4 regions of the Niveibacterium microcysteis genome follow, and region 2 is predicted to be linked to each of the others. Evidence: predicted binding sites of a transcription regulator. Region 2 holds the regulator's gene; each other region holds the start of a gene.
The links. Region 2 encodes sigma-54, which starts transcription at its own class of promoters, with help from an activator protein. Its sites were predicted from a motif close to TGGCACGCTTNCTGCTNA; they were not measured.
Positions count from the first base shown of each region.

Region 1: a site for sigma-54 is predicted at 2,216-2,233, ahead of JY500_RS18475 (PEP-CTERM sorting domain-containing protein). Genes of this name have one in related genera too.
Region 3: a site for sigma-54 is predicted at 4,318-4,335, ahead of flgB (flagellar basal body rod protein FlgB). Genes of this name have one in related genera too.
Region 4: a site for sigma-54 is predicted at 4,396-4,413, ahead of JY500_RS04215 (PEP-CTERM sorting domain-containing protein). Genes of this name have one in related genera too.

Region 1 covers NZ_CP071060.1:4,055,232-4,063,163, forward strand. Annotated here, with positions in the region: gene JY500_RS18465 (TIGR00266 family protein) at 1-603, opposite strand, end outside; gene JY500_RS18470 (M48 family metallopeptidase) at 657-1,817, opposite strand; gene JY500_RS18475 (PEP-CTERM sorting domain-containing protein) at 2,264-3,070, shown strand; gene JY500_RS18480 (CbbQ/NirQ/NorQ/GpvN family protein) at 3,172-3,975, shown strand; gene JY500_RS18485 (magnetosome magnetite crystal formation protein family) at 3,968-4,354, shown strand; gene JY500_RS18490 (4Fe-4S binding protein) at 4,361-5,404, shown strand; gene JY500_RS18495 (nitric oxide reductase activation protein NorD) at 5,408-7,396, shown strand; gene JY500_RS18500 (alpha/beta hydrolase family protein) at 7,439-7,932, opposite strand, start outside.
Region 2 covers NZ_CP071060.1:155,295-163,226, forward strand. Annotated here, with positions in the region: gene hprK (HPr(Ser) kinase/phosphatase) at 1-312, opposite strand, end outside; gene ptsN (PTS IIA-like nitrogen regulatory protein PtsN) at 299-766, opposite strand; gene hpf (ribosome hibernation-promoting factor, HPF/YfiA family) at 884-1,207, opposite strand; gene JY500_RS00700 (RNA polymerase factor sigma-54) at 1,219-2,688, opposite strand; gene lptB (LPS export ABC transporter ATP-binding protein) at 2,705-3,427, opposite strand; gene recX (recombination regulator RecX) at 3,414-3,863, opposite strand; gene recA (recombinase RecA) at 3,884-4,906, opposite strand; gene JY500_RS00720 (LON peptidase substrate-binding domain-containing protein) at 5,042-5,647, shown strand; gene mutY (A/G-specific adenine glycosylase) at 5,732-6,757, opposite strand; gene JY500_RS00730 (VanZ family protein) at 6,754-7,818, opposite strand.
Region 3 covers NZ_CP071060.1:2,004,869-2,012,800, reverse strand. Annotated here, with positions in the region: gene flgG (flagellar basal-body rod protein FlgG) at 1-555, opposite strand, end outside; gene flgF (flagellar basal-body rod protein FlgF) at 656-1,396, opposite strand; gene flgE (flagellar hook protein FlgE) at 1,468-2,703, opposite strand; gene JY500_RS09145 (flagellar hook assembly protein FlgD) at 2,723-3,415, opposite strand; gene flgC (flagellar basal body rod protein FlgC) at 3,430-3,837, opposite strand; gene flgB (flagellar basal body rod protein FlgB) at 3,853-4,260, opposite strand; gene flgA (flagellar basal body P-ring formation chaperone FlgA) at 4,473-5,174, shown strand; gene flgM (flagellar biosynthesis anti-sigma factor FlgM) at 5,323-5,628, shown strand; gene JY500_RS09120 (flagella synthesis protein FlgN) at 5,657-6,133, shown strand; gene motD (flagellar motor protein MotD) at 6,184-7,011, opposite strand; gene JY500_RS09110 (peptidylprolyl isomerase) at 7,151-7,627, opposite strand.
Region 4 covers NZ_CP071060.1:898,078-906,009, forward strand. Annotated here, with positions in the region: gene JY500_RS04195 (rhodanese-like domain-containing protein) at 1-10, shown strand, start outside; gene JY500_RS04200 (hypothetical protein) at 30-560, opposite strand; gene JY500_RS04205 (diguanylate cyclase) at 615-2,369, opposite strand; gene JY500_RS04210 (hypothetical protein) at 2,515-3,429, opposite strand; gene JY500_RS04215 (PEP-CTERM sorting domain-containing protein) at 4,630-5,277, shown strand; gene gcvP (aminomethyl-transferring glycine dehydrogenase) at 5,361-7,932, opposite strand, start outside.

The DNA of each region.
Region 1 (7,932 bases), 930 kb from region 2:
CACGCGGCCCTTGCCGCTGACACGCGTGACGAGCCCTTCGCCGCCGAAGAGGCTGGAGAAGATGCCGCCGGCCAGTTGCAGGCGCAACTTGATCCCCGGTTCGTAAGCAACAAGGTGGCTGTTGTCGACGATGTACTCACCGTCGATCTCCCTATCGAGCAGCGCGCCGTAAGCGCCGTACCACAGCGTGCCGCTGCCTTTCACGACAGTGCGGAACAGCCCTTCGCCGGCGATCCACGACACGAAGCCGGCAAAACCGACGCTGAGCTTGAGCCCTTCGGTGCTGGCCAGATAGGCGCCGGGCTGCAGGTAGAAGGTGTCGTTGTGCAGTTCCAGCGCACGGATACCGCCCGGTGTGGGCTGCACCAGCGTCAGCGAACGCGGGCGCTTGGTGTTGTTCTTGAAGACGTTGACGAACAGCGTCTCGCCGGCGAGGTACTTGCGCAGCAGGCCGGCGAAAAAGCCGCCATTGAAGCGTGCCTGCAAGTCGAGGTCGGCCGACATGCTGCTCATCGCATCGGATTCGGCGACCACGCTGTCGCCGGGCTCCAGTGTCAGGTCGACATAGGAAAAAGCATCACTGCCGCGGATTTCCGCTTTCATCGTCGTCTTTCGTCGTGGTTGTACTGGCCAGGCGTCTCATTCGGCGCCGGCATTCATTCCGGGGTATTCACAAACGCTTGAACCTGCGCCTTCAGCGCCGCAAAGGCCGCGCGATCGTCGCGCCAGGTCTGGGCTGGCAGCTTCGCCAGCCGAGCCTGCAGCTTGGCGATGCGCTCATCGGTGTCGGGGTGGGTGCCGAGGTAGGCCATCGCGCCGCGCGCAGCATCCTGCGCATCGGCGTCGCCCAATTGCTTGAGCTGTTTGCGCTCTTCTTCGCGAATCGTGCGGAAGAATCCGATCAGGCCGCCCGGGTTGATCTGCGCACGCGTCAGCAGGTCGAAGCCGGCACGGTCTGCCTCGCGTTCGAAGTCGCGCGAATACTTCTGGTTGATCAGCATCGGCGCCGCACCGGCGACGGCGGCAATCAGGCCGGAGGCATCGCCGATCAGCGCCTGCGCCACCGCATAGACGCCGACGCTCTTGATCACCGAGCGCAGGCCGTGCTGCTCGGTCACATGCGAGATCTCATGCGCGAGCACGCCCTGCAGCTGGTCGGGCGAAGTCGCCTTCAGGATCAGCCCGGAGTGAATCACGACCTCGCCGCCCGGCAGCGCGAAGGCGTTGAGGCTGGGGTCGTTGATCACGTGGAAGTGGTAGCGATAGCGGTCACCGGCCTGCGCCACCAGGGGTGCCACCAGCGGTTTGAGCAAGGCCTCGGCCGTCTTGTCCGGCATGAAGGTTTTCTGCACGCGGAACTGCTTGATCGCCGTCTCGCCGAGCGATTGCTCCCAATCGGCCGGCAGGCGCCGCGCCACCACGGCACTGAGACCATCGAGCGAGAAGTAGAGCGCCAACGGCAGCAAGACAATCAGGCCCAGCACCGTGGCAAGACTGCCCCAGCCGAGCAAGCGGCGCTTGCGACGATGCTGCCGCAGGCGCTGCACGGCCGGGTGTTCGGCCAGCGCGGATTCCGCCAGCAATGCATGGTCGCTGGTATAGAGCTGCCACGCCGGCAGCGCCGGATGGGTGATGAAGACCAGGCGATCGCTCGCACCACCGAGGCTGAGCTGCAAGCCCGCCAGAGGCAGATCCACCGCTTCGCCGGCGCCCTCGAAGTGAAGCTGGCCGGCGCGCACCGCCAGCCGCCCGGCGCAGCGCCCACCGGGCAGGTTTTCGTTGAAGGCTTGCGCGTCGAATGCGCGATCGGCAGTCATCTGAAGCGTCGATTCCTGTTTGTTTTACTTGTGCCGCCGACTGCACTTGCCACGGAGATCGCGGCAGGAGCCACGACAGCTCTTCAGGCGGAAACCATAGAACAAGCCAAGCAAAATCGCAGCGCGCGCTCGGCAAACGGCGTGCGCAATTTGGGTAAGCGCGCACGATTTCCGCTGCGGCCCAACCAAAATCGCCAAAATTATCGAAGTCGCATTTTCTTACAGCTTTGGCCCGCTTGAAACTGCGCTTGATCAAGCGAATGGGCCCTCTGGGCAGCCAGCACGACCGGGTGGTGTGCCAAACATCACGGCGCACCGGCCGAATCGTGAATTTGTTCCTGTCGACAGAACTATCAAAGTCGCCTGATCGCCCAGCCGAATCTACGTTTTTGTTGAACTGGCACGATTGCTGCTGGTGCAGCACATCACGACAAAGTGGATTCACCATGTCATTCCGCGCACTCACCCTGCTCTGCTGTGCCCTCGTCTCGCACTCTGCCGCCGCTTATGTCATCGACGGCAACCTTCAATCCGACTGGTCGATCAACAAGGCGACCATGACCCCCGGCGCCAGCGTCAAGGGCTATACGGTGGAAGACTGGACACGCAACAGCAGCGGCTACCTCGACCCGGGCTACGGCGGGCAGGCCTACGACGCCGAGGCGCTGTACGTCGACTACGACGCCACCTACCTCTACCTCGGCCTCATCACCGGCCTGAACCCCGCCACGCGCATGGGCAACAACACCTACGCACCGGGCGACTTCCTGATCGATTTCGGCCGCGACGGCAAGTTCGAATACGGTTTCACCACCACCGTGATCAAGAACGCGAACGGCAGCCTCTATCGCCCGACGATCCAGGTCGGATCGCTGTACCGCGTCGGCGACGCCGCCAACGGCTGGTACTTCGGCCTGTGGGACAACCAGAACAGCAGCTATGCACGCGGGCGTGACCCGGTCGCGGTGAAGGCGGGCACGCTGGTCGGCAGCGGCCAAATCGCAACCGGCGGTGCAGTCACCGGCTACGGCAAGTACAGCACCGACACGCATTACATGATCGAGGCCGCGATTCCGCGTGCGCTGTTCGGCGCCGACTGGGGCCTGCCGTTTGATGTGCAGTGGGCAATGCTGTGTGGCAACGATGTGATCAAGGCCGATCCGCCGCTGCCCACGCCCGAACCGATGAGCCTCGCCCTGGTCGGCAGCGCACTCGGAGCACTGGCACTGAGTCGCCGTCGGCGTTCAGTGTGAGCCGGCATACCGTCTGATCGTCACCCCGCGCGCGGCGCCCGCCGCGCGCAAATTGCCGCGAATCAAGGAAGCACCGGGGCGCGCGGCCGATGCTGCGCCCCATGAACGCACGCATCGAAACGGAAGCCACGCTTCCCTACTACGCCCCCAGCGGCGACGAGGTCGCGCTCTTCGAGCAAGCCTGGCGCAACCGCTTGCCGGTGCTGATCAAGGGGCCGACCGGCTGCGGCAAGACACGCTTTGTCGCGCACATGGCCGCGAAGTTGGGCCTGCCGCTCTATACCGTGGCCTGCCACGACGATCTGTCGGCCGCCGACCTCGTCGGTCGCCACCTGATCGGCGACGGCAAGACGGTGTGGTGTGACGGCCCGCTGACCCGCGCGGTGCGCGAAGGCGGTATCTGCTACCTCGACGAAGTGGTCGAGGCGCGCAAGGACACCACCGTGGTGCTGCACCCGCTCGCCGACGATCGCCGCGTGCTGCCGATCGAGCGCACCGGCGAGCAGCTCGAAGCGCCGCCCGGCTTCATGCTGGTGGTGTCATACAACCCGGGCTACCAGAACTTTCTCAAGAGCCTGAAACCCTCGACGCGCCAGCGCTTCGTCAGCCTCGCCTTCGACTTCCCGACCGCAGAGCGCGAGATCGGCATCCTGACCGGCGAAACCGCCTGCGATCCGATGCTCGCGCGCCGCCTGGTCTCCATCGCCGGCAGTCTGCGTACGCTCAAGGACGTCGACCTCGAAGAGGCGGTATCGACACGCCTGCTGGTTTACGCCGCACGCCTGATCGGCTCTGGCGTCGCGCCGCTGGTGGCCTGCCGTGCCGCAATCGTCGAAAGCCTGACGGACGACCGCGAAATCGCCGAAGCCTTGATGGAAGTCGTCGCCGCGACGTTCGGTGCCTGAGCCCAACGTGCCGATGCGCGACGCCGATGATCCCCGCCCGCTCGCCGTTGCCGCCGAGGCGCTGTACCTGATCAACCTGATGCTTGCCCCGGGCCTCGCCTTCGCGGTGCTCGCCTGGCTCTGGTGGCGGCGGCGCGCCAGCGCGCATCCGGTCGCGCGAGTCCATCTGGAGCAAGCCTTCCGCGTCAGCCTGGTCGGCGGCGCGTTGATCTTTACCACGCTACTGATCGGCGCGATCGGCGGTTTTCGTGGCCCGGGTGTGTGGGTGGTCGTGATCCTCTACTTCACGGTGGTGCACTCGTCGCTGATCCTGCTCGGCGTTGTCGGCCTGGTCAAAGCGATCAACCGCGAAGCCTGGCGCTACCCGCTGATCGGCTGATACCCCATGAGCGCTCCCGCCGCCGCGCCACGCCGCGTGATCCCGATTGCCAGTGTCGACGCCCCGCGCCGCCACCGCCTGCAGACGCGTCGCACCCTGTTCCAGGCCGGCTTCTTCGTGCTGTTCATTCTCGCGCCGGTATTCAACCTGTTGCGGTACGACCTTGTTGCCGGTCATGCCTGGTTCCTCGGAATGCCGTGGCATATCGGCCTGGATGACTTCGCCGCGGGGCGTATCGATGCCGCGCAGGCTGCAGCGCAGGTGCTGCTCAAACTGCTGCTGCCGATCCTTGCCACCGCGGTGGCGGTGCTCGGTGTCGCATGGCGCTGGGGCCGGCTCTACTGCGGTTGGCTGTGCCCGCATTTTTCGGTGGTCGAAACGGTGAATCGCTTGATGCGCCGCGCCAGTGGCAAGCACAGCGTATGGGACGCCCACCCCGGCCCGCTGCTGCAAGACGGCGGCGAGCGCTGGCTGATCCGCCCGAACGGCAGCACCGAGCGGCTCGACGCGCGCTGGTGGTTCGTCGTCGTGCCGTTCGCAGTCGGCTTCGCGTTCATCTGGGCGGTGGTGCTGCTGACTTATCTGCTGCCGCCCTTCGAGATCTATCACAACCTCTTCACTGCATCGCTGACCCGTAACCAGGCGCTGTTCATCGGCGTCGCCACGCTGGTGCTGACGGGCGAATTCCTCTTCGCGCGTCACCTGTTCTGCCGCTATGGCTGTGCGGTGGGCATGCTTCAAAGCGTGGCGTGGATCGCGAACCGCCGCGCCATGGTGGTCGGCTTCGCGCGCGAACGCGCGGCGGACTGCGCCACCTGCCCGCAAACGCTGGGGGCCGGTGAAGCCGCATGCGCCGATGTCTGCCCGATGCGGCTCAATCCGCGCGACCTCAAGCGCCGCATGTTCGCCTGCACACAGTGTGCGCAGTGCGTGGTGGCCTGCAGCGAAATCCAGACCGACAACCCCCGCGGCAGCCTGCTTGAATGGACCAGCGGCGACGCCGCAGCGCACCGCGAAGGCGGCTTTGCCCACAAGAAACACCAGGAGTGAGCGATGGAAGAAGTCGTAGGCGCCGCATGGCACCGCTTCATCACCCGAATCGCGAACCGCAGCTACCCCGAGGCCGCGGTGCAACTCGACGAAGTCGCCAACCTTGCGGGCCCACTGCTGCGTGCATTCGGCGGCGAGCCGGGCCTGCGTGTGGCAAGCGCTGGCGAGACCCGCCACAGCGCACGTCGCCGCTTGATCGACCACATCGCCGCCACCGGCGACAAAACCACCCACGCCGCGCTGGACAGCGAAACCCTGCGCCTGCCGGAACGCATCGCGCTGTTCCCGGAACGTGCCCGTAATCGCGAGCTCTACCTGTGGTTGATCGCACTGGCCGGCGAAGTCAGCCGCCAGCCCTTGCCGGCGCAGCCCGCCGCTGCGGACGCACCGGCACCCTCAGCCCGGCCCGATGCCACGCTCTGGGCTCGCGCCCGCGACATCGCGCGAGTGCTGGTGCTGATGCGCCCAATCGAATGGGACAAGGCCGACACCCGCACCCATGCCGCGCGCGACGCTTGGTTGCAGCTCAACCAGCAGGCCGTGGCGGCAGTCCTTGCGCGCTACCCGGGCCTCGCGGCGCGCTACCGCCGCCTGGTCGATGCGCATCTGGCGCAGCGCCCAGATCCAGCCCGGCTGCCGCCGGACGAAGCCGCCGCCGAACAGGCGATCCGCGCCGCGCTCCTCACGCCCGGCAGCGTCATTGCGCTGCCGGCTGCGACGCGCGACCCGCACGCGGTGCCCTTATGGCTGATGCCCGCGCTGGACACGCCGCCCCCGCAGCCCCTGCACGCCGAAACCGAAGCCGAAGATGATGCGCAACCCGGCAACGAGGCAAACGCCGCGCTGCGCGAACGCAAGCAGGCGCGGCGTGAAGAACTGCCGGACGGCCGCGACGGCTTCGTGCTGCCCTTCCGCGCCGAGAGCCTGCTGTCGTGGGCCGAGTATGTGCGGGTCAACCGCGCCACCGACGAAGGCGATGAGGATGCTGCCAGCGCGGCGCGCGAGATGGACACCCTTGCTGTGGCGCGCGGCGGCGAAACCTCCACCGCCAAAGTCCGCTTCGATCTCGATCTGCCCGCCGCGGCGCAGGACGATTTGCCGCTCGGGCCCGGCCTTGCCTTTCCGGAATGGGACTGGAAGCGCCGCGCGCTGGTCGACGACCGCGTGCGCGTGCAACCGATGCGCGCCCGCGACGCCAGCAACACCGAACTGCCCGAAACGCTGCGCCGTGCCGCACGCCGGCTGCGTGCCCAGTTTTCCGCGCTGGCGCCACAGCGGCGCTGGCTGCGCGGCCAGCAGGACGGTCCCGAACTGGACCTCGACGCGCTGGTGCGCTGGCAGGCCGAGCGCGCCGCCGGCTGCGTACAGCCGGAGCCCGGCGTGTACGCAGCACCGGTGCGCGCCGCGCGCGACCTCGCCTGCCTCGTGATGGCCGATCTGTCGCTCTCCACCGATGCGCATGTCAGCGACACCCACAAGGTCGTGGACGTCGTACGCGAAAGCCTGCTGCTGATGGGCGAGGCCCTCGACGCCACTGGGGACCCGTTCGCCTTCTACGGTTTCTCGTCACTCAAGCGCAACCATGTGCGGGTGCACACCATCAAGGAGTTCGACGAGGAATACGACGGCGCCGCGCGCGGCCGCGTGCAGGCCCTCAAGCCCGGCTACTACACCCGCATGGGCGCCGCGCTGCGCTTTGCCACCAAGGTGCTCGGCGAACGCCCCAACGCCATGCGGCTGCTGCTCTTGCTGACCGACGGCAAACCGAACGACATCGACCACTACGAAGGCCGCTTCGCGATCGAGGACACCGCCGCCGCAGTGCGCGAAGCCCACCGCGCCGGCCTGCGCCCCTTCTGCGTCACGATCGACCGCGAAGGCGCCGACTACCTGCCCCACCTCTTCGGCCCGCACGGCTTCGTCGTGATCCGCGACCCGCAGGAACTGCCGCAACGGCTACCGCAGCTCTACGCCCAACTCACCGCCGGCTAGCGACGAGCTACGGAGCCGCTGCACTCGGCAAAGCATTGGCCCTCAATGGGCTCCAGCACTTGGGGTGCCACGTAGGTTCTGATCCAGAAACTTCTCCACCCGCGACCAGAAGTCGATGCGTACCGGCTCGTGGAACCAGCCATGCCCCTCATCGGCGTAGAAAAGCCACTCGACCTTGTCGTTCACACCTCGTATAGCGCTACGTAGCGCATTCCCGTGATCCACGGGAACTCGGCTATCAGCACCAGCATAGGCCATCAATAAGGGCTGATGGATCTTCTCTGCTACCGAGACCGGCGACATGCTGATCAGCGTGTCCTTTTCGCTATCAGGATCTCCGACCAGAACAGGCAGGCCATACTCCCGCGTCTCGTCGCTCGCATCGGACAGTGTGTATCGGAACATGTAAGTGATGTCGGTCACTCCAAGCCACTCCACGCCGCAGCGGAATAGCTCCGGATTTTGAGCGAGCCCCATCAGTACTGCGTACCCCCCATAGCTCGCACCGGCAATACAAATCCGCTTGGGGTCCGCAA
Region 2 (7,932 bases):
GAACGCACTCTGGATCAGCGGCGGCACTTCACATCCGTCCGCCACGATCATCGCTGGCGGGTGCGCCAGCAGGATGCTTTCCAGCTGATGCTGTACCTTGTCGCGTGCCTGGCGACGAATCCAGCCCAGCTCCGCCTCGCCCATCACCTGAATGCGGTTCGGGTGGATGATGTTGAGGTGGCCTACCAGCTCGGCTGGCCACACTTTCTCGTTTGGAACCTGAACCTCGACATCGAGCGGGCCGGCGAGATGGCTCAGGCCGAGCCGGTCGCGGTTGTCCTCGTAGATCCGGGCGACGCTAGTTCGCCGCATTCGGGTTCCAGTTCACGAACAGGGTGTGGGCCTCGGACGCATCACTGGCCTGCGCCAGTGCATCGCGGAAGCTGCGGTCGGAGAACATCTGTGCGAGCTCCGATAGCAGTCGCAGGTGGTGCTCGGTGGCGCTTTCCGGCACCAGCAGCACGAACATCAGATTCACCGGCTTGCCGTCCGGGGCCTCGAATGGCACGGGCTGCGCAAGGCGGATGAAGGCACCGACGGCGTCGCGCAGGCCCTTGATACGGCCGTGCGGAATCGCAATGCCTTGTCCAAGGCCGGTGGAGCCGAGCTTTTCACGCGTGAAAAGCGCGTCGTAGACGGCGCTGCGCGCGAGTCCCTGATGGTTTTCGAAGAGCAGGCCAGCCTGTTCGAAGACGCGCTTCTTGCTGCTCGCCTCAAGATCGACGAGCACATTGGACGGCGGCAGCAGCGGGGCGATGAGATTCATGCTTGGGGTTCAGAAATGCACTGCGCGCCCGAAGGCGCGCAGATCCGGGGTCAGCTCATGTTCGGCGCGGGGGCTTTCCGCAAGCTTACGCGCCGGGATTCACTAGAGCGACCGTGATTACGATTCTGCAGATTGGCGCTTGTGCGCCTCGTGGCCGTGATCGTAGGACTTTTCCTTGTGCTTGAGAACCTGCCTGTCCAGTTTGTCCGTCATGGCGTCGATTGCGGCATACAAATCTTCGTCAATGCTCTCGACGAAAATGTCCTTGCCGCGTACATGTACCGTCACTTCCGCCTTTTGCTTCAGCTTTTCCACCGACAGGATCACGTTAACGCTCGTGACGTGATCGAAGTGGCGAATCACGCGATCCAGTTTCGATGTTACGTAGTCGCGGAGCGCGGCGGTAACTTCGAGATGGTGTCCGGTGATGTTCAGGTTCATGATTTATCCTCTCAGATCATCTTGCGCTGGCTGACCGGCGGGATGTTGAGCGACTCGCGGTACTTTGCGATGGTTCGTCGCGCAACGACAATCCCCTGCTGGCCGAGAAGCTCGGCAATCCGCGCATCGGATAGCGGTTTTTTGCGATCCTCTGCCGCGACCAGCTGGCGAATCAGCGCACGAATCGCCGTAGCTGAACACGCGCCGCCAGAATCCGTGGCGACGTGGCTGCCGAAAAAATACTTCAGTTCAAGGATACCTCTTGGCGTGGCCATGTACTTCTGCGTGGTCACCCGAGAGATCGTCGACTCATGCAGATCAAGCTGCTCCGCGATTTCGCGCAGTGTCAGCGGACGCATTGCCACGTCCCCATAATCGAAGAACTGCCGCTGGCGGTCAACGATTGCCTGGGATACCCGCAGGATCGTGTCAAACCGTTGCTGCACGTTCTTGATCATCCAGCGTGCCTCCTGCAACTGCCCGGCCAGCGATCCGGCCGAGCCGCGGTTCTGCTGCAGGATTCCGGCGTAGAGCTGGTTGATCCGCAGCTTGGGCATCGCGTCCGGGTTCAGTGTCGCACTCCAGTGGCCGCGCACCTTGCGCACGATCACATCCGGGATCACATATCGCGTCTCGATTGCGGCAAACCGCGCACCGGGGCGCGGATCGAGGCTGCAAACGAGCTGGTGCGCCTCGCGCAGCGTTTCGTCGCTGCAACCCAGATGCCGCTTGAGTCGCACGAAATCCCGCGCGGCCAGCAGCTCCAGATGCTGCTCAACGATGATGATCGCGGCTTCACGCGCAGCGCTCTCAGGCAGCAGGCGCAATTGCAGCTTCAGGCATTCGCCTGGCGAGCGTGCGCCGATGCCCGGCGGATCGAGGTTCTGCAGGTGCGCGAGGGCGATCTGCAGCTCGTCGACGTCAACTTCAAACTCGGGCGGCAACAGCTCCAGCAGTTCGTCGAGCGGCTGGGTCAGATAGCCATCGTCGTCGAGCGCTTCGATCATGAAGCGCAGCAGCGCGCGATCGCGGTCCGACAGCGGCATCAGGGCAACTTGTTCATCCAGGTGGTCGCGCAGGCTCGTCTGCGCAGCACGGAATTCCTGGAAATCCGTTTCGTCGTCATCGTCGCGATTGCCGCTGCCGCCACCTTCGCCGGACCACTCGGTGGGGCCGTCGTCATAGCTGCCGGCATCGTCGAAGCTCGGCTCGCTCGGTTCGGGCGAGGTCTCGGCCGCTTCGGCCGCCGCATCGTTGGCGGTGTCGGTGCGTTCGTCGCCGCTCGGCGTGGTGGCGGATTGCCCCCAGGCTTCCGGGTCCGACTCGGCGTCTTCGCGTTCGAGCAAGGGGTTCTCGAGCAGCATGCGCTCGATTTCGCTGTTGAGCTCCAGTGTCGATAGCTGCAGCAGCTTGATCGACTGTTGCAGCTGCGGGGTCAGCGCGAGCTGCTGGGAGATGCGGAGCTGGAGCGAGGGCTTCATCGTGGGGGTTGCGCGATCAGAGTCGGAAATGCTCGCCGAGGTAAACCTCGCGAACCTTGTCGTTCTGGACGATTTCGTCGGGGCGGCCGCTGGCGAGCACCACCCCTTCGGTGATGATGTAGGCGCGGTCGCAGATGCCCAGCGTCTCGCGCACGTTGTGATCAGTGATCAGCACGCCGATGTTGCGATCCTTCAGGAAGCGGATGATCTTCTGGATATCGATCACCGCGATCGGGTCGACGCCGGCGAAGGGTTCGTCGAGCAGGATCACCTGCGGGTTGGTGGCCAGCGCGCGGGCAATTTCAACCCGCCGCCGCTCGCCGCCCGAGAGGGACATCGCGGTTGCATCGCGCAAGTGCGTGATGCCCAACTCGCCCAGCAGCTCATCGAGCCGCGCGGCGAGTTTGTCCTTCGGCAGCTTCTGCAGTTCAAGTACCGCGAGGATGTTCTCGGCCACCGTGAGCTTGCGGAATACCGAGTTTTCCTGCGGCAGGTAGGACAAGCCCAGATGCGCCCGCTTGTGGATCGGCAGGTGGGTGATTTCCTTGTCGTCGAGGGTGATCGTGCCGCCGTCGGCACGCACCAGGCCAACGATCATGTAGAAACACGTCGTCTTGCCGGCGCCGTTGGGGCCGAGCAGGCCGACCACCTCACCGCTGCCGACTTCGAAGCCGACATCGCGCACGACAGTGCGTGCCTTGTAGCGCTTGGATAGACCGCCTACCTTAAGCAGACTCATCGAACGGCTCTTTCAACACTTTTCTCACGACCTCCGCGGAAAACCCGCGGGCGGTCAGAAAGCGCGCCTGGCGCGCCCATTCCTTTGCATCGCCCGGCGTACTGCCGAACTTGCGCGCCCACACTGCACGGGCGCGCTCCAGTTCTGTCTCGCCCAACTCACTCGCCAGCGCTTCGGAGATCGTTTCCGGATCCACGCCGCGCTGTGCGAGTTCATGCTGGATGCGTCGCTGGCCGAGCCGGCCGGCACGGCTGCGCACGTAACTTTCGGCAAAGCGGCTGTCGGACAGCAGGCCCAGTTCGCTCATCCGGTCGAGTACCGCTTCGACCGCGTCCGGCTCACCGTGCGCGGCCAGCTTGCGCGCCAACTCGGCCCGGCTGTGTTCGCGCTGCGCCAGCGTTCGGAGCGCGCGGGCCTTCAGCTCGTCGCCGCTCATCGCCAATGTGCCTCGTTGGTTCAGGCCGCGGCGGCTTCCCCAGCCGGCAGTTCAGGCAGGCCCAGTTGTACGCGGATCTTGTTCTCGATTTCGCGTGCGGTTTCCGGGTGCGAGCGCAGGAATTCGCGCGCGTTGTCCTTGCCCTGGCCGATCTTCTCGCCGTTGTATGCGTACCACGCGCCGGACTTGTCGACAAAGCGCTGTTCGACGCCCATGTCGATGATCTCGCCTTCGCGCGAGATGCCCTCGCCGTAAAGGATGTCGAAGTGCGCTTCCTTGAACGGTGGCGCGACTTTGTTCTTCACGACCTTGACCTTGGTCTCCGAGCCGATGACTTCGTCGCCCTTCTTGATCGTGCCGGTGCGGCGGATGTCCAGACGCACCGAGGCGTAGAACTTCAGCGCATTGCCGCCGGTGGTGGTTTCGGGGTTGCCGAACATCACGCCGATCTTCATGCGGATCTGGTTGATGAAGATGACCATGGTGTTGGTGCGCTTGATGTTGCCGGTCAGCTTGCGCAGCGCCTGCGACATCAGGCGGGCCTGCAGGCCAGGCAGTTGATCGCCCATCTCGCCCTCGATTTCGGCCTTCGGCGTCAGTGCGGCGACCGAGTCGATCACGACGATATCGACGCTGCCGGAACGCACCAGCATATCGGCGATCTCAAGCGCCTGCTCGCCGGTATCCGGCTGCGAGATCAGCAGGTCGCCGACGTTGACGCCCAGCTTCTGCGCGTAGGACACGTCGAGCGCGTGTTCGGCGTCGATGAAGGCGGCCACGCCACCCATCTTCTGCATCTCGGCAATCGCCTGCAGCGTGAGGGTCGTCTTGCCTGACGATTCCGGGCCGTAGATCTCGATCACGCGGCCACGCGGCAGGCCGCCAATGCCCAGCGCGATGTCCAGCCCGAGGGAGCCGGTCGACACCGCCTGGATGTCCGATTCCACTTCGCCATCGCCCATCCGCATGATGGAGCCCTTGCCGAACTGTTTTTCGATCTGGGCCAGCGCGGCCTGAAGTGCTTTCGCCTTGTTGTCGTCCATGGGGTTTCCTCGATTCGTTGGAAACGATTATGGCACAGAGATTGCGTGCGTCTCGGTCGGGCGCGTGCAGGAAAACATGGCACACTTCCGCCACTTCACCCGGCGCGCGTTTCGCGGGCCCGCGAGACCAATCCGATGCCCGAACTGCCCGCCGAACTGCCTCTGTTTCCCCTGCACACCGTACTTGTCCCCGAAGCGCGATTGCCGCTCAAGGTATTCGAGGTGCGCTACATGGACATGGTCAAGGCGTGCATTCGGGACGGCAGCAGTTTCGGCGTCTGCCTGATCGAAGAGGGCGAGGAGACCGGCGCGCCGGCAACGCCCGCCCAGGTCGGCACGAGCGCGCGCATCGTCGAGTGGGACATGGATCAGCCCGGCATCCTGCAGATTGTGGTGACCGGCGAGCGCCGGTTCCGCATTGCGCAGGCCGTCGCCCAGCCCGATGGTTTGCTCAGGGCTGTAGTCGAGTGGGTGCCGGAGCCGGAAGTGCAAGCGCCGCCCGAAGCGCTGGCCGATACCCTGCCCTTGTTGCAGGCGGTGGTTGCCGACGCGGGTGAAAAGGCGATTCCGGCGCCGCATCGTTTCGACGACGCGGCATGGGTGGGGTACCGCTATACCGAAATCCTGCCGATTCCGGTCAAGGCCAAACAAAAGTTGCTTGAGCTGGACGACCCACTGATGCGCTTGACGATCATCCAGCAGTTCCTCGTTCAACGCGGTCTGCTCAAGCAGGACGCCTGACGGCGTCGCGCGACCGGGGACGTATCGACACTGCTCGCCCAGCCCCCAGTCGGGCGCCGTCGGACCGACTTGGCTGCCGTTTTCCTAGAGGCTATCGAGCAGGCGTCGCACTGGCGTTGGCAAACCCAGCGAGTCCCATTCATGCGGTGCCGCCCAGCGCCAGGCGGGGTCGTGAATGCCTTCGCCGCTCACATCGAGTAGTTGGGGCTCCAGCGTTAGCCGGAAATGCGTGAAGGCATGTCGTAGCGGTGGCAAGGGCGTTGCGCCACCGTTTGCGCGCAGCCCGAGCGCCAGCGCATGGGCTTCGGCGTCGAGCTCGTCCGGGATCTCCGGCAATGCGTACAGGCCACCCCAGATGCCGTGTGGCGGGCGCTTCTGCAACAGCACCGCGCCATCATTGCGGGCAATCAGCACCCGACTCTGGCGCTCCGGCACAACACGTGTTGGGCGCGGCGTCGGCAGTTCCGCTTGGCGACCCTGCTGACGCGCCACGCAGCTGCCGGTAACCGGGCAATCCGCGCAGCGCGGCCGGCTTCGGGTGCAGACCGTCGCGCCCAGATCCATCAATGATTGGGTATAGGTGTCGACGCCCTGCGCGGGCAGCAGAGATTCCGCGAGCGCCCACATCGATTGCTCCACGGCGCGTACGCCAGGAAAGCCTTCGATGCCGAAGTGGCGCGCGAGCACCCGCTTCACGTTGCCGTCGAGAATGGCTGCGCGTTCGCCGAAGCAGAACGCTGCGATCGCCGCGGCCGTCGAGCGGCCGATACCCGGCAGCTCGGCGATCGCGCTGGCCGATTGCGGAAAGCGGCCGCCGTGCATACGCGCGATCTGCTGCGCCGCGGCATGCAGGTTGCGCGCACGGGCGTAGTAACCGAGCCCGCTCCACAGCGCGAGCACGTCGTCGACCGGTGCGGCGGCGAGGGAGGCCAGATCGGGAAAGCGTGCCAGGAAACGTTGGTAGTACGGGATCACCGTATCCACCTGCGTCTGCTGCAACATGATCTCGGATAGCCACACGCGATAAGCGTCGCGGCTGGCTTGCCAAGGCAGATCGTGACGGCCGTGCGCCCGCTGCCATGCGATCAGCGTGTCCGCGAACTGGCTCACCGCACGCTCTCCGCACGCCGAGTGCCAAAGCTCAGCCAGAGCAGCGCGAAGAAGGGCCAGAAGCTGCCGACGAGCTCCGTGAGGCCGTGGAAGTTCAGCACATGGCCTTGCTGCCGGATGCGCGTCATGGCATCCCAGTAGGGGTTGTCCGGTGCGAGGTTGACGAGCGCGGTGGCCGTCATCAGCGCGAGGCCGATCAGCGTATGCCGGGTATGCACACTGGCCCGCCAGAACAGCGCCAGCAAGGCGACCCCAATTGCGAGCCCCCGCAGCCCGCCGGGGGTCGCCCAGTGCCACGGCTGCGCGGGCACCAGGAAGAGCGAGCTGGCGAGCGTCTTCACGCCGATGCCCGCGAGCAGCACGGTGGCGGCCAGCAGCAGCGAGGGCGAGCGCATCGCGTGCCGCGCCAGCAAGCCAATCGCCACCGCATTGGCCGCCGTCAGCGCGAGCTCAACGCGCAGGAAACCGTGGCCACTCAACACATAGCTGGGCGTCAGGTCGATCAGGTTGCGCAGGTCGCCATTTGCGAACAGATAGCTGCTGGGGTTCAGCAGCGACACCCACCACAGGCCGACCACCAGCAGGCCGAACCCGCCGGTGCGGCCGGGCAGGATGCGGCGTTCGCGCCAGCGCGCGAGCGCACCGTTGTCGTCGAAGATGCGGCCGAAGCGCAGCGCGAGGATCGCGCCAAGCAGGCCGCCGGCACTGTTGGCGAAGAGGTCGATGTTGCTCGCGACGCGTGTTGGCAAGTAGTTCTGGATCGTCTCGATCGTCAGGCTCAGCAGCGTCGCGGCGATCCACACGATCAACACCCGCCGCCCCGGCGGCATGCCGCGCGACAGCACCGTGCCCCATGCGAAGCCGATCGGCGCAAAGCCGAGCACGTTCAGGCCGATATCAAGGCCGGTGAAGTAGCGGGGCCAAGGCGCAACGAGAAAGTCGAAAGGCCCCACGCCGATCGAATGCCAGCCGGAAAACGGGTGCAGACAGGCGTACGTCGTCAGCAGGGTGACGGCGATGGCGAGATCGCGAGGAAGATGATTTCGATTGGTGGATTGCAAGCCGGTGTCCTGCGCCGATGTGGCGCCCTGCGTAGAACGGTAGCACGGCTCGCGCGGCACCCCAAAAATGCAGAAAGGGGCCGCCCCCGATCGGGTGGCGACCCCTTGCCTGGC
Region 3 (7,932 bases), 1.8 Mb from region 2:
CTGCAATCCTGCCGGATTGACGAACGTAGCCACCTGGATCGTGCCGATCTGCGTCGGCGCTGCAGTGCCGGGCGTCGTGACGCTGACGACGCCGTCCTTGCCAATCGTCACGGACTGGGCGTTCGGCGGGATCGTGATCGACGGATCGAGCGGATAACCGCTCGATGTGACCATCTGACCTGTGTTGTCCTTCTGGAAGGAACCGTCGCGCGTGTAACCGAGCGTGCCATCGGGCAGGAGGATCTGAAAATAGCCTTCGCCCTGGATTGCGACGTCCAGGGTGTTGCCGGTCTGCTGAAGGTTGCCCTGGCTATGGTTCTTGACCGTGGCGACCGGGCGAACACCGGTGCCCAGCTGCAGGCCGGACGGAATCTGTGTCTGCTGCGAGGACTGTGCGCCGGGCTGGCGCAAGGTCTGGTAGAGGAGATCCTCGAACACCGCGCGAGCACGCTTGTAGCCATTGGTGCTGACGTTCGCAAGGTTGTTCGAAATGACGTCCAGCTGTGTTTGCTGGGCATCGAGACCGGTACGGGCCACCCAAAGTGCGGGAACCATGGTGCTTCTCCTTCTACACGCGTGACACCATTGTCGGCGCCCGCATCAAGCGACCTAGCCCGGATAAGCGGGCAAAGCCGGCTTCAATTCATCGTCCTGGTCAGGTTACCGACAGCACCTGATCCGCCGCCTTCGCGTTGGTATCGATCGCGGTCATCATGCGGGTCTGGGTTTCGAACTGGCGTGCGAGCGAGATCATCTGAACCATTTGCTCAACGATGTTCACGTTGCTCGACTCGACGTAACCGCCGGCAACCTTCACCGCTGGGTCGGCTTCGGCCGGCTGCCCGCTGGCGAGGCGGAAGTAGCCATCGTCACCACGCTGGATCTGCGCCTCTTCCGGGTTCACCAGCTTCAGGCGCCCCACCACCTCGGCGTTGTTGCGGCTTCCGGTACGCGGAATCGCACTGATCGTGCCGTCACCGGCAATTTCGTAGCTGTTATCGGGGGGCAACGCGATCGGCCCGCCCTCACCGAGCACCTGCAGGCCACGCTCGTTGACCAGCTCGCCATTGGCGCTCACTTCGAATCGGCCGGCGCGGGTGTAGGCCTCGCCACCGTCCGGCGTTTGCACCGCGAACCAGCCCTTGCCATTGATCGCAACGTCGAGCGCGCGGCCGGTCGATTGCAGTGCGCCAGGGGTGAAGTCGTTGGCCACACTCGCGTCGACAACAAAGGCGCGCGACGGCAAGGCCTGCGTCTGGACCGGCACCGCCCGCAGGCGATGCAGTTCCGAACGGAAGCCGTCGGTGGTGGCGTTGGAGAGGTTGTGTCCAACCGATGCCTGTTGCAGCAAAGTGCTCTTGGCGCCGGTCATCGCTGTATAGATCGCACGGTCCATTTGTGGTTTCCGTTTCCGTTGGCTTGACTGCTTTGGCTACGTGCGGGTCACAACCCCCCCTCAGCCGACCCTTACCGCAGGTTGACCAGGGTCTGCAGAATCTGATCCTGCGTCTTGATCGACTGCGAATTCGCTTGGTAACTGCGCTGCTGGGTGATCAGATCGACCAGTGCTGCGGTCAGATCGACGTTCGATTCCTCCACCGAACCGGCCTGCACCAGGCCAAGGCTGCCGGAGCCCGGGCTACCAACCAGCGGCTGACCCGATTCGGGCGACTCGCCCCACAGGTTCTGGCCGAGCGAGAGCAAGCCATTCGGGTTGGCGAAGCTCGCCAGCACGGTTTGGCCGAGGATCTTCGACTGGCCGTTGCTGTAGCGGCCCTGCAGCGTCCCGTCCTGCGCGATCGTGACGCCCGAAAGACGCCCAGACGCGTAACCGTCTTGCACTTGGCGGTTGATGCCGAACGCGCTGCCGTACTGCGTCGTGCCAGTGAAATCCAGATCAAACGAAATCGGCGAAATGGCACCAAACGACGCTGCAATCGTGGCCGTCATGGCAATTGGCATAACCGTCGTTAGCTTGCCAGAGGAATCGAAAGCAAGCGGCGTTGGCCCTGTTGTAACCGCGCCATCAACCGAAGTGTGCATGTCCCAGTTGCCTCCGCCGGTCTTCACGAAGTACATCGTGTAGATGTGGGAGTTACCGAGCGAATCGAAGATCGATACCGATGTTGACGAGTTGTACGAAAGTGGGTCTGGAAGCGGCGCAGCGGCCGTGCTTGTGAATGGCACCGTAGGGACGGCCTGGCGCGAGTCGAGGTTGATACCCATCTTCACCGACTCGGTCTGCTTCGGTTGAAGGTCCGCCGTGTTCAGAAAAATGTCAGTTGGCGTTGCCGGCAAAATAACGCCAAGAGAGTTGGCTGGGTAGCCTTGTAGGCGATAGCCAGCGGAATTGACGATGTAACCATTTTTGTCGATTTCGAATTGCCCGTTACGGGTGTAGGAGATCGTGCCACCAGGCTGCTGCACCCGGAAGAATCCGTTGCCGTTGATCGCCAGATCAAGCGGGTTGCCGGTCGGCGTTATGTTGCCCTGGTTGAAGAGCTGTGCCACTGCGCCGACGTTCACGCCGATACCCACCTGCACGCCGGCTGCTGAGCCGTTGAGTGCTGCGGCATAGACATCGTTGAACTTGGTCTGCGCGCTCTTGAAGCCGATCGTGCTGGTGTTAGCGACGTTGTTGCTGATGACGTCGATCGCCTTGGATGCGCCGTTAAGCCCGCTGAGGCCTTGCTGGAATGCCATGGTCCTTCTCCTTGCCCGCTCAGGACAGAATCCGCTTGATATCCGACATCGAGAACATGCCGAGCCGGCCTACTTCAATATCCACACCCTTCGCGCCACGCACGATGCTGCTTACCGTGCCCAGCTGCAGAGCCGTGGCCTCGACAGCCTTGTCGCCCTGCACGGCGCTGACCTTGATCGTGTAGTTGCCGGCGGCCGCATCGGCCCCTGCGCTGGTCTTGCCGTCCCAGGTGAAGACATGCGATCCCGCATCGAGATCGCCGAGGTCCAGATTGGCGACCTCTGAGCCGCTCGAATCCACGATCGAAACCTTCACTTTGTCCGCCGCCGAGGCAAGCTCCACGCCACCAAGTGCCTGACCGTTGTAGAGCTGAAGGCCCTTTCCATCGACCAGCACGCCACGGCCGACCATTGCTGCCGCCTGCATCGTCTCGTTGGTCTGGAAGGTGCCCAGCATCGACTCGAGTGTGCTGTTCACCTTCTTCAAACCATCCACCGTGCTGATCTGCGCAAGCTGCGAAGTCATCTGCGAGTTGTCCAGCGGATTCATCGGATCCTGATTCTTCAGCTGGGTCGTCAGCATGGTCAGGAATCGATCCTCTGAGACTGCATCGGTGCTCGTGCTGCTCTTCTTCGTCGTGCCGTTGAGGCTGTTGAGCAGATCCGAACTGACGACGCCTGCGCCACTCGTGGTGTTATTCGAGATAAACATCTGTCAGCTCCTGCTTAGCCCTGACCGATTTGCAGCGTCCGCTGCATCAAGGTCTTGGCGGTATTCATCACTTCGGTGTTGGTCTGGTATGAGCGCGAGGCCGACAGCATGTTGACCATCTCTTCAACCACGTCGACGTTCGGCAACTGCACATAACCTTCCGGGCTCGCAGCCGGGTTCTTCGGGTCGTACACCATGCGGGACGGCGCAGCCGACTCCACCATCTGCTTTACGTGCACACCCATTGCGCCGTTGCCGCCCATCGGCGTCGCCTCAAAGATCACTTGTTTGGCGCGATAGGGCTGGCCGTCGGACTTCACGACGCTCTCAGCGTTGGCGAGGTTGCTCGCGACCGCGTTGAGGCGTACCGACTGGGCGCTGAGGGCGGATCCTGCGACGTTGAAGACGTTGAGCATGCTCATGATGGCCGCCCGCGCTTACTGGTTCTGGATCGCTTGCTGCATCGAACGCAGCAGGCCGTTGATGAAGGTCAGGCTCGCTTCGTACTGCACGGCGTTCTCTGCAAACGCGGAGCGTTCGACATCCATATCCACCGTGTTGCCATCGACCGCCGACTGCTCTTCCTGGCGATACTTGACGAACGGCGCGAGCGGCGCCTTGGCGCCACCCTCGATATGCCGCTGCGCGGTTGTCGTCAGCGCGAGCGGTTTGACCTTGCCATCCAGTGCGCCCATGAGCGCCTCCTTGAAATCAATGTCCCGCGCCTTGTAGTGCGGGGTATCGGCGTTTGCGATGTTGGCCGCGAGCAACTCCTGGCGATACGCCCGCGTGTTCAGCGCGGCTTGCTGGAACCCAAGGTGGCGGTCTAGAGCGGTCATGGTCATCGCAAATCTCCTGGTGGCCCGGTCTGCGGGAAGCGGTCCGAAACACCCGCCTATCCCTTTGCAGCTTCCGTGCCAGCATTCTCAGCGCAGCCGCCTCGCGGCCTTGCGCCGAAAAGACCCCGATTCAGGCGGCAATTCGTGCGCATGCTGCCGCCGCTGCCGGCAAGCCTTGCCGCCATCACGGCAAACGCGACCCGTGTGACAATCGCGCCATGCTCGCGAAGCCAGTCCGAACCATCCTGCTCACCGCCTTGCTGCTGCTCGCTTCACCGGCCCGAACGGATACACCGTCAAGCGCTGCGCAGGCGGCCCTGCGCGAAGCGGTGACCCAGTTTCTGATGCGCGAGGCATCGCGCAACAGCGGCGCCGTGACAGTCGAGATCGCCGACGCTGCGATCCCCCGCAACGCGAAACCCTGCGATGCGCCGCAAGCCTTCTTGCCGAGCGGCCAGCGCGCCTGGGGACACACCACCGTGGGCGTGCGCTGTCCACAGCCGGCCTGGACGCTGTTCATTCCCGCGCGGGTGCGGGTTGAGGACGACTACCTGGTTGCGGCCCACCCGCTTGCCGCCGGCAGCGTACTCGGCGCCCAGGACTGGGAAGTTCGTCGCGGCGACGTCGCGGCTTTGCCGCCAGGCACCCTCACCCGCCCGGACCAAGCGGTCGGGCGGACGTTGCGGCAGGCGGTACCCGGTGGCACTGCGCTACGCAGCAACCAGCTTCTGGTGGTGCAAGCAGTGGAACGCGGCCAGCGGGTTCAGGTCATATCCCATGGGCCGGGCTTCCAGGTGGGCAACGAAGGCATTGCCCTCACTGCCGCCGCGGACGGGCAGCCGGTTCAGGTCCGGCTCGACTCTGGCCGCGTACTCCAAGGCATCGCTCGCTCGGGCGGCCGGGTCGATGTCGGCCAGTAACACGCAGCGCGTCGGCGCAATGATGAAAAATGGTTAAAGTTCCGTGAGATAGCGCCGTTAAACCTGACAACAAGCCGAAGAAGACCCTGCAAACGGAGCATGCTCCTGCCCGCAAGGTGTTCGAACAGGCGAAAACAGGAGCGACATCATGAAGATCGAAGGTTCGTATAAGTCCGTCGGCAATGCCGGCGACGTGAAGGCGCGAGGCACTCGCGAGAGCGCGGCAAAACCCAGCGCCGACGCGGGTTCCAAGGTCGACGTATCACCCTTGGCATCGCGTTTGCAGCAACTGGAAGGTACGCTCGCCGGCGTGCCTGAAGTCGATGCCGCGAAGGTGAGCGAGCTCAAGCAAGCAATCTCCGACGGCCGTTTCCGTGTCAATCCGGAAAAGGTGGCCGATGGCTTGATCGAAAGCGTCCGTCAGATGCTGCAGTCCCAGCCGCGCCAAGCTTGACGGCGCGCATGACAAGTCTGCATAGCGCTTGAACCCGACCGCCCTGCTCCAAGCCCAGTTTTCCGCTCTGCTGGCTGAAGTTTCCGGCCAGCTGGAGCGGTTTGTGCGCCTGCTGGAAGACGAGCACGAGTTGCTTGTCACCGGCCAGGTCGAAGCCCTGCTGGGCTTGGCGGAAGACAAAACCGCTGCCGTACGTCAGTTGCAACAAGCGGAGAACGCAAGGGCGCTGCTGCTCAGTCGATCCGGCATTGACGCGCGGGCCAGCCAAATGGCCGAATTCACCGCGCAGCTTCCCGAACAAACCCAGCGTGCATGGCGGCACTATCTCGACCTCGCCGCACGTGCGCAGCAACTCAATTTGCGCAATGGCGAGTTCATCCGTGACCAGCTGCGCGCCAACCAGCAAGCGATGAGCGTGCTGCTCGCGAGCACCGGCCCGAGCCTCTACGACGCCGGCGGCATCACCTCAACGCGCCCAGGCGGTCGGCTCTTCGGCCAAGCATGAACCGGCCAGCCAGCCTGCTGACCGGCCTTTCGGCCCTCTGAACGATCAAGTCATTCCGGCAACGTAGCGCCAAGCGCCGCGCCACCCGGATTGGGTGTCACCGGCCCCACCGCCGGCGTTTCGGCGCTGGGCGGCAACATTGATTCCACATGAATGCTGACCCGGCGGTTGCGCTGGCGTCCGTCGGCTGTGCTGTTATCCGCGATCGGTCGCTGATCTGCGTAGCCCGCCACCGTAAGCCGACGCGCGTCGACACCGGTATCGATGAACAAGCGCACCACCGAGCTCGCGCGCACCGACGATAGTTCCCAGTTCGACGCAAACGCTGCGGTCGCGATCGGAATGTTGTCGGAATGCCCCTCGACGCGGATCGGGAAGTCGCCCTGTGCCAAGACCTCACCCACGGCACGCAGCGCACGCACCGCGTCGCTCCCAAGGTAGGCCTCACCCGGATTGAACAGCGCACTGGCATTGATCTCGATCGAGATGCCATGTGCGCCCTCATTCACGGACACCTGGCCGCCGCGCACCAGCGGTTCCAACACGCGCCGGACCTGTTCCGCCATGCTGTGCATCTGCTGACGCGCCTGCACCCGCGCCTCGCTCTCGGCGGGCGACTTTTGCACTTTCGCCTGCTGCGGCACCGCCCCCGCAATCGACGCGCGCGGCACGATCTGCATGCCGTCGGCGTTCGTCGTCACATTACGGAAAGCGCTCACAAGCGAGTTCGAGAGCACCCGGTACTTGCCCTCGTTGATCGAGCTCAACGCGTACATCACCACGAAGAACGCAAAAAGCAGCGTAATGAAATCTGCGTACGAGACGAGCCACCGCTCGTGATTCTCGTGCTCTTCCTCATGCTTGCGACGACCGGCCATGGCTAAGGTCCAAAGTTTCAGTTGTTAGCCAATTAACGGCAGGCCCGCCCGATTCCTGATGCTCGCGAACTCAATGCGCCACAGAAAAACGGGCCGCCAGACGGCGACCCGTTCGATGTCTATTTCCCAAACTCGCTAATTATTTGAGCTGTTTGACCCAATAGACCCGGATACCGGCAATAGGTACGCCGGAGGCGTCGCTCAAGCTGACTCCGATACGATCCATCACCGCGACACCAGAGATGATCTTTCCGAACACCGCATAGCCGTTCGCCACAACTACAGACGGGTCATAGTTGAGGGCAAGGTTATCGGCTGTATTGACGAAGAACTGCGAGGTCGCTGAATTGGGCTGATCAGTCCGAGCCATCGCCAAGGTACCGCGAACATTGCTCAAACCATTGTTGCTCTCCAGCACGATCGGCGCGTAGAGCGGTGCTTTAGCCTTCAGATCGCTGGTGTAGCCGCCACCTTGAAAGACAAACGAAGGCACGATCCGGTGAATCGCCGTATCGGAATAGAAACCCGCCGCCACATACTTCAGGAAATTGTCGACGGTAGCTGGAGCCTTCGCAGGGTAGAGCTCAAACACCATTTCTCCGCTGCTGGTAAGCATACATACAGTCGGAAATGCACTTGAGTTCGAAGCTGCAACCCCGGCGTCACTACAAGACGTTGCGGGCGGAGTTGTGGGCTGGTTCGACGAATTGTCGCCGGCCGAATCCCCTCCGCCCCCACACGCTGACAGGACCGAAAGGAGGAAGAACGCAGAGATTGATTTTGCCAGCGAGAGTTTTGTGGTCATCAGAGTGTTTAACTAAGGTCGGGGACAAGGTCAGGCACCCAGCACACATCGGCACCAGACGGCCATTATCACCCAAAGAAAAGTGCGATCGACCTGCGGTTACGTGCCCGCGACAC
Region 4 (7,932 bases), 740 kb from region 2:
CAACTGCTGATCGCGCACAGCGCAGCCGCCTAAAGCGGCGGGCAAGGTGGTTTCACCAGCGCCATCAACGCCTGAAAGGCCTGCGTCACGCCCAGTGCGGTGGCTGCACCGCTCGGTGAGCGCACCGCCGCGATTTCGCCGTCGGCGTCGTAGCGAACCGTGATCACGCCAGTGCCCAGCAGTTCGATGCGTATCGGTCTCTCGGTGTCGCCGTACGCGAATCGCAACTCGCGTTTTGCCTGCGCCCCGTCGGTCGTGGCCCACATGTGGATGACGCGGCCCCGGGTGTCGTACGCAAGGCGCACGGCTCGCCCGTCAGATGCCTCGGCAATCTCCAGCAGCCCTTGCGGGTCGTAGTGGTATTGGATGAACAGCGCGCCACTGCGCAGCAGAATCAGTTTGCCGCTGCGTGGGTGGCGAATTTGTTCCTGGTCACCCGCGCAGACGACCGGGCCATCGCAAGCGCTTGGCGCGCGAGCCGGCGCTTCGCCGGCAAATACGGGTTGAGCGACCAGCGCGAGCGCGATGCAAATCAGCAGATTTCGGATGTGTTCTTGCACGTTGCGTTCCTTGTGTCGGGCACAAGGGCTTGGACGTGCGAAGGTGTGGGACTGTCAGGCGGTGGGGCCGACCAGCGGTTGCGCGGGCTCGCTTGAATTGGCGACGACGCGGTCGCGCCCGAGTTGTTTGGCGCGGTAGAGCAGCCTGTCCGCGTTGTCGATCAGCGCATCGAGCGAGGCTTCACCGCGACGCTGGGCGACGCCGAAACTGGCTGACAGCGAGATCTCGGTATCGCCCGCGCGCAGCCGAATCAGCGCGATCTTTTGGCGCAAACGCTCGGCCAGTGCCGCCGCCTGCGTTTCGTTGGTCTCGGGCAGCAACAGCACGAATTCCTCTCCACCCCAGCGTGCCGCCACATCGCCGCGCCGCCCCGCGGCCAGCAGGATCTGGCCCACCGCGGCGAGCGCTTCGTCGCCCCGCTGGTGGCCGTAGCGGTCGTTGAGCTGCTTGAAGTGATCAATGTCGATCATGACCAGGGTGATGTCGCGCTCGCGCCGCAGTGCGGTGCTCCAGATCGCCTCGGCCTGTTCGCGGAATGCGCGCCGGTTGGGCAACCGGGTCAGCGGGTCGGTACGCGCGAGGTGTTCCGCCCGGATGCGCTCCTGCTGGTCCTGCCGGAAGCGGTGGGCAATCGCCAGCGCCAGCAGCGTCGCGTCTGCCAGCATGCCAAGCTCCACGGCGCGATAGGTCCACTCGTTGAAGGGGATGAAGCCCCATACCGCCAATGAGCTCGCCAGGGTGCCACTCATGCCGGCCACCGCTGCGGCGAGGAAATAGCGCGCCGCGGTGTAGCTGTGGCGCACCGCGAGCACACCGAGCAGCAGCATCACCAACGCAAACATCACCACGAAGCCGAACGCAATCCAGGCCGTGATTGCCTGTTGCCCTGCTGCGGCTGCGGCCCCCACAGCGAGCATGGCGGCGACACACAGCAGGTGCACCGCGTTGCGCAAGGCGGGCGCATGGCGCGCAAGATCGAGAAAGCGCGCGGCGAACTGCAGCCCTGCTACGCCGAACAGCACCATGCTGATCAGAATCACATAGCGCTGTACCCCGGGGTAGTCGGGCCACAGCCACGCGTAACCGTGCCCGGTGTAGCCCAGATTCATCAGGATGAAGGCGGCGAGGTAAACCGCGTAGAGCAGATGGCTGCGCTTGCGCAGCCCGGTGTAGAGCAGCAGGTTGTAGGCAATCAGCGCCAACAGGTAGCCATACACGAAGCCGTGGCTGTAATGCGTCCAGCGATGCGCTGTGCCGGCCGTCTCGATCGCTTGCAGCGAGGTCGGCAACACCATCGGGTCGGCGGTTGCGGCGCGCATCAGTACGTCCGTGCGGCCCGGTTCCAGATGCAGATCGAACGCGAAACCCAGGCCAGCGATCGGGCGCTGGCGCTGCGGTCGTGCGTCGCCGGTCTGCCAGTGCGCCTGCACCGTGCCGGCCTGGATCACGTAGACATCGAGGTCGTCCACCCACGGCGTATCCATGCTCAGTCGCCGGATCAGCGCCTGCGCAGCATGGTTCTCGATGCGCCAGTGCAGCCACACCGGCCGTGCCCCAATGCCGAAATCCGGCACAGGGCGGCGTGGCGTAGCGCCTTCGCCGCGCCGCAGGCGAGTCATGACCTCATCCGGCGTCAGGCGCACACCCGATTCCTGCAGGAAGTCGGCGTAATACCCCAGCGGGCCACTAGGTGGCGCCTCCGCATTGAGCGCGTGGGCCGCATCGGCCGACGCGCTCAGCAGGCAAAGCCCGGTGAGCAGCGCGGCTGCCAGTGCGCCTTCAAGCAAACGGACGATCCGATCAAGCACGTGAAGTCCCGGCCCCCAAGGTGGCGCAGCCCCCCGGCAGCGCCAATGCACTGCGGGCTCCACCCGCACACATGTCAGGGTAACAGCCGGGCTGGGGCCGCGTGTAGGGGCTGATCTGTCGTGTTGTGGCCGGGCCCCTGCCGACTCACGCGGTGGCAGGCGGCAAAAGCGCGCTGAGCAGGCTCGCGATGCCACCGATCTGCCGTGCCGGCACGCTCAGCGCGAAGCCGACGTCGCTCTCGATCGCGATCCGCACGGTGCTGTCACCGCGGCGCTGGGGCTGCGGCAGATGTAATACCAGTGGGTGTTGCCGCAGCACATAGGTAGCGATCTTGCCGTGCGGCGATTTGCCCTTGTGCTGCTTCTCCTTGCCCGCCGGCGGATCGGTGATCACGCCGAGGTAGCTGTCGGTCACCGCCAGCACACCCGCCGGCGCCGCAGGCTTCATGAACAACAGCCGCGCGAGGGGCGACACCTCGCTGGTCCAGCTGCGCACATCGCGCAGCGCGACGCCGCTTGGCGTCTGCTCCTGCAGTGCCGTGCGGAACTTGAAGCTCAGCACCGAAAGCTCCGCCTCGATGTTGCCGCCGCGCGTAGGGTTCGTTGCGGCGGGCCGGGCACCCGCGAGCATGATGAACAGCGCTTCGCGGAACAGTTCGATCGACACCATGTTGAAGCCCACCGCGCAGCCCGCGGCGCCAGCCACCGACTCGATCCGCAACTGCCCGCCGAGCAGGATCATCGTCAGCTCGATGACCGCTGCGGCGGCGAAGGGGGCGGTGCTCGTCACGGTGCCAGTGGCCGTCTTAGCGACCAGGATCCAGCGCGTGCTCGTCAAGGCGAACACATTCTCCGGGCTGCTCTGCCCTACGGTGGCAAATGCCGGCGAGTGGATGATCAATTGCAGCGCATCGGCCTCCGCGCCAAGCGCGGTCTTCAGGGCTGCGGCAAGCGCTTCGGGCAGGTCGTCCGGCGACCCGATGCTTTCGGAAAAGGGCAGGGCACGGCCCACGTTGGCGGCCTGGCGGCCAAAGGCGGAAACACGGGCGACATCAGTCATGGCGAAACAGCTTTCATCAGCGCGGCGTTATGGCCGTTGCCGGTCGGACGGCACGGCGCTGGTCGGCCGCTCTTGCGGCGGCTCGTTGTACTTGCCAGCGTACCAAGTGGGGGGTGCTATTTTTTCTCAGCGGTGAGAATGAGTTGAGCGGGCTCAAACGGAAGGCTCTGCGGTGTTGTTAGCTAGCGTTGGCCTATCTCTAAGCCCAACGCTTCGGCTTGCGAATGGCGCAGGCAATTTGCGCTGGCCTTCCCGCTGAAGCCGGGTCCCGCCCCGGCGGGCGGGGTACTTTCTTTGTGCGAACAAAGAAAGTACCCAAAGAAAGTCGCCCCGCTTCAACGCCCCGACTCTGTCGGGGTGCCCTGCGCTGCTCGAACCATCGAGTGGCTGCGGAACTCGCCCTCGCTGCGCTCGGTGCTCAGACAGTCCTCGCCACCGCCATGCTACGCATGTCGGAACCCGATGTTTCTGCGCTGCTCGGCGTTTCAGAGGGGGGAAGAAAAGCGCCGACCATCAACCGTTCTCTGCAAATTCACGGTGCGCGAAAATGGCGACGGTTTTGATCTTGGGTCCCGTCGAGAGCGCCGAGTAGCGCAGCGGGGGAGGGGCATCGGCGCGCAGCGCCGACGGCGAGGACTGTCTGAGGCCGCAGGGCCGAGTTCCGCAGCCGCCCGACTTCGCGAGCATGCGAGGGAAGTCAGGCGCAAAGCGCCTGACCGCGAACGCCGGGCGGCATTCTTTGCTTACTTTCTGGTGCCGTTGCCAGAAAGTAAGACGCCCGCCGGGGGCGGGACCCCGGTCGACGCACCGTTGCCATGCTGCGGCGGTTGCGGAGGCGTTGGGCTTCGCTGCGCTCAACCCAATCTACGCGCCTCACGGCGCTATGCGATCGTCGATGTCGGGAGTACTTACATCAACCTGTTTTCGTGCCAAGTCTCGGGCCGCAAGTGCGCGCGATTTCCTGATTGGCATAATTTGTGCGTCATAGCAGGGTGCCGCGAATTGATAGGTGCATTCGCTACTCTTGGAGTCGTGATGAAACGCGCGTTCGTTGGTTGTGTGCTCGCGGTTTCGTCGGCTGGAACGTGTCCATGGCCCCATGAGGGCGACATATCGTTGCGCGACCGCCGTCTTTGTATTGGGTGCGGCTCTGGCTCGCAGTTGGAAGTCCAACAATAACGTCGAAGGAGATGTGTGCAGATGAGAATGATCTTGGTGGGCATTTTGCTTGCTGGCACCATTGGTACCGCAAGCGCGTCGACAACCTATAGCGCGCCGGTGGGGGGAGCTGTCAATGAATGGAAACTCTCGACGGGCGCGTTTTCGTCACTAAACAAATCTGGAGCCGCGCAACTATTCGATTTCTCCGAAAACGGAGCGATTGAAGTCGAGTCCTTCTCCTTCTTTGTTCCAGATACCGCCGGGGTGTCGTACGTTGCGAGCATTCGCGAGTGGAGCCGTTATGGAATTGCTGATCAGAGCATTCTGGGCGCTACGCTCTTTTCAAAAGAGTTCAGTGCCACGGATGGCGTGATTCAGGGTTTTGCTCGGCGAGTGGATTTTTCTCCGGCACTGGCGTTGCCGTCGAATTCCCGCTTTGCGTTGACCTTGCAATTGCGCTCTGGGGCTCCACAGTACATTTACTTCGCCGACCGAGAAGCGAGTCTGGTTTCGCTCGGGGTGGGGGCATTGCAGGGGAGGCCGTCGGACAGGTTTGTCTGGATACCAACAAGTGATCTGGCCTATTCAATGACAGTTTCGGCTGTGCCGGAGCCAACTCCTTTCGCGATGATGTCGCTCGGCATTACCTTCCTAGTGGGTGTTGCGGTGCGTAGGCGCAAGGACTGAAGTGCTGCCGAAGCGTTCCAAGAAGAAGGGCCGCCCATCGGGCGGCCCTTCTCGTCACAGCGCCAGCAGAAGCACTCCGGCAATTACGCCGAATACTCCTCCATCGGCACACACGCACAGAACAAATTCCGATCCCCATACACGTCATCGATCCGATTGACGCTCGGCCAGAACTTGTTCTCGGCAACGTAAGCCAGCGGGAAGACCGCTTCTTCACGCGAATACACGCGTGACCACTCCGCCACCATCACGTCCGCTTGCGTGTGCGGGGCGTGCTTGAGCGGGTTGGCGTCTGCGGGCCAGGTGCCTTGTTCGACCTTGCGGATTTCCTCGCGGATCTGCGTCATCGCGGCGATGAAGCGGTCCAGCTCGCCCTTCGATTCCGACTCGGTCGGCTCGACCATGATCGTGCCGGCGACCGGGAAGGACATCGTGGGCGCGTGGAAGCCGTAGTCCATCAGGCGCTTGGCGATGTCGACCTCGGTGATGCCGGTGGCAGCCTTGATCGGGCGGATGTCGAGGATGCACTCGTGCGCGACGCGGCCGTGCGTGCCGCGGTAGAGCACCGGGTAGTGCGGCGCGAGCTTGGCGGCAACGTAGTTGGCGTTGAGGATCGCGTACTCGGTCGCCTGCTTGAGCCCTTCGCCACCCATCATCGTGATGTACATCCACGAGATGGTGAGGATGCTGGCCGAGCCGAACGGCGCCGCGCTGACCGCGCCCTGGCCGGCGTGTGAACGCGCGTCGGCGCCGGTGGGCTTCACGGCGTGGTCGGCCATGAACGGGGCGAGGTGCGCCGCGAGGCCGATCGGGCCCATGCCGGGGCCGCCGCCGCCGTGCGGGATGCAGAAGGTCTTGTGCAGGTTCATGTGGCTCACGTCGGCGCCGATGGTGGCGGGCGAGGTGAGGCCGACCTGCGCGTTGAGGTTGGCGCCGTCCATGTAGACCTGGCCGCCGAAGGCATGCACCGTGGCGCAGATGTCCTTCACGGCTTCCTCGAACACGCCGTGCGTCGAGGGGTAGGTGATCATCAGCGCGGCGAGGTTGTCCTTGTGCTGTTCCGCCTTGGCCTTGAGGTCCGCGACGTCGACGTTGCCGTTCTCGTCGCAGTCGACCACCACCACGTCCAGCCCGCACATCTGCGCGGTGGCCGGGTTGGTGCCGTGGGCGGACTTCGGGATCAGGCAGATGTTGCGGTGCGCGTCGCCGCGCGACTCGTGGTAGCGGCGGATTGCGACGAGGCCGGCGTACTCGCCCTGCGCGCCGGAGTTCGGCTGCATGCAGATCGCGGGGAAGCCGGTGACGGCACGCAGGTAGTCGGCGAGGCCTTCGATCATCTCGAGGTAGCCCGCAGCCTGCTCGCGCGGCACGAAGGGATGCACGTCGCCGAACTCGGGCCAGGTGACCGGGATCATTTCGCTGGTGGCATTGAGCTTCATGGTGCAGGAGCCCAGCGAGATCATCGAGTGATCGAGCGCGAGGTCGCGGTTCTGCAGCTTCTTCAGATAGCGCAGCATCTCGTGCTCGGTGTGGTGGCTGTTGAACACCGGGTGCGTGAGGATGGCATCGGTGCGCAGCAGCGACGCGGGGATCGCGCAGCTCTGCTCCAGCGCGGCGAGGTCCGATTCATCGAAGGCGCGCGCGAGTTCGCACACATTGGCGAGCCGGCCCACTTCGGCGAAGGCATTCAACAGCGTCAGCACATCGGCGCGGGTGGTCTTCTCATCGAAGGACACACCCAGCACCGAGGGCGAAACCTGGCGCAGGTTGTAGCCGGCGGCCAGCGCTGCAGCATTGATCGCCGCGGTCTGTGCGCCGGTGGCGATATCGAAGGAGTCGAAGAACTGGCTGCCCAGCACCTTGAACCCGGCCTGCTTCAAGCCGGCGGCGAAGATCGCAGCGAGCTTGTGGATGCGCGAGGCGATGGTCTGCAGGCCCTTGGGCCCGTGATACACCGCGTACATGCCAGCCATGTTGGCCAGCAGCACCTGCGAGGTACAGATGTTGGAGTTGGCCTTCTCGCGGCGGATGTGCTGCTCGCGCGTTTGCAGCGCCATGCGCAGCGCCTTCTTGCCGCGCGCGTCGACCGACACGCCGATGATGCGGCCCGGCACCGAGCGCTTGTGCTCGTCGCGGGTGGCGAAGAAGGCGGCGTGCGGGCCGCCGAAGCCCATCGGCACGCCGAAGCGCTGCGCCGAACCCAGCGCGATGTCCGCGCCCATTTCGCCCGGCGATTTGAGCAGCACCAGCGCCATCAGGTCCGACGCCACGGCCACCAGCGCGCCCTTGGCCTTCAGTGCGGCGATGGTGGCGGTGAGGTCACGCACCGCGCCGGTCTTGTCTGGGTACTGCAGCAGCGCGCCGAACACGTCGGCGGATGCGGCTTCCTCGGCGGTGCCGAAGACCAGATCCCAGCCGAAGTACTTGGCGCGCGTCTTCACCACGTCGATGGTCTGCGGGAAGGCGGCGCTGTCGACGAAGAAGGCGTTGGACTTGGACTTCGACGCGCGGCGCGCCATGGCCATGGCTTCGGCGGCGGCGGTGGCTTCATCGAGCAGCGAGGCGTTCGCCAGTTCCAGCCCGGTGAGGTCCATCACCATCTGCTGCCAGTTCAGCAGCGCTTCGAGGCGGCCCTGTGCGATTTCGGCCTGGTAG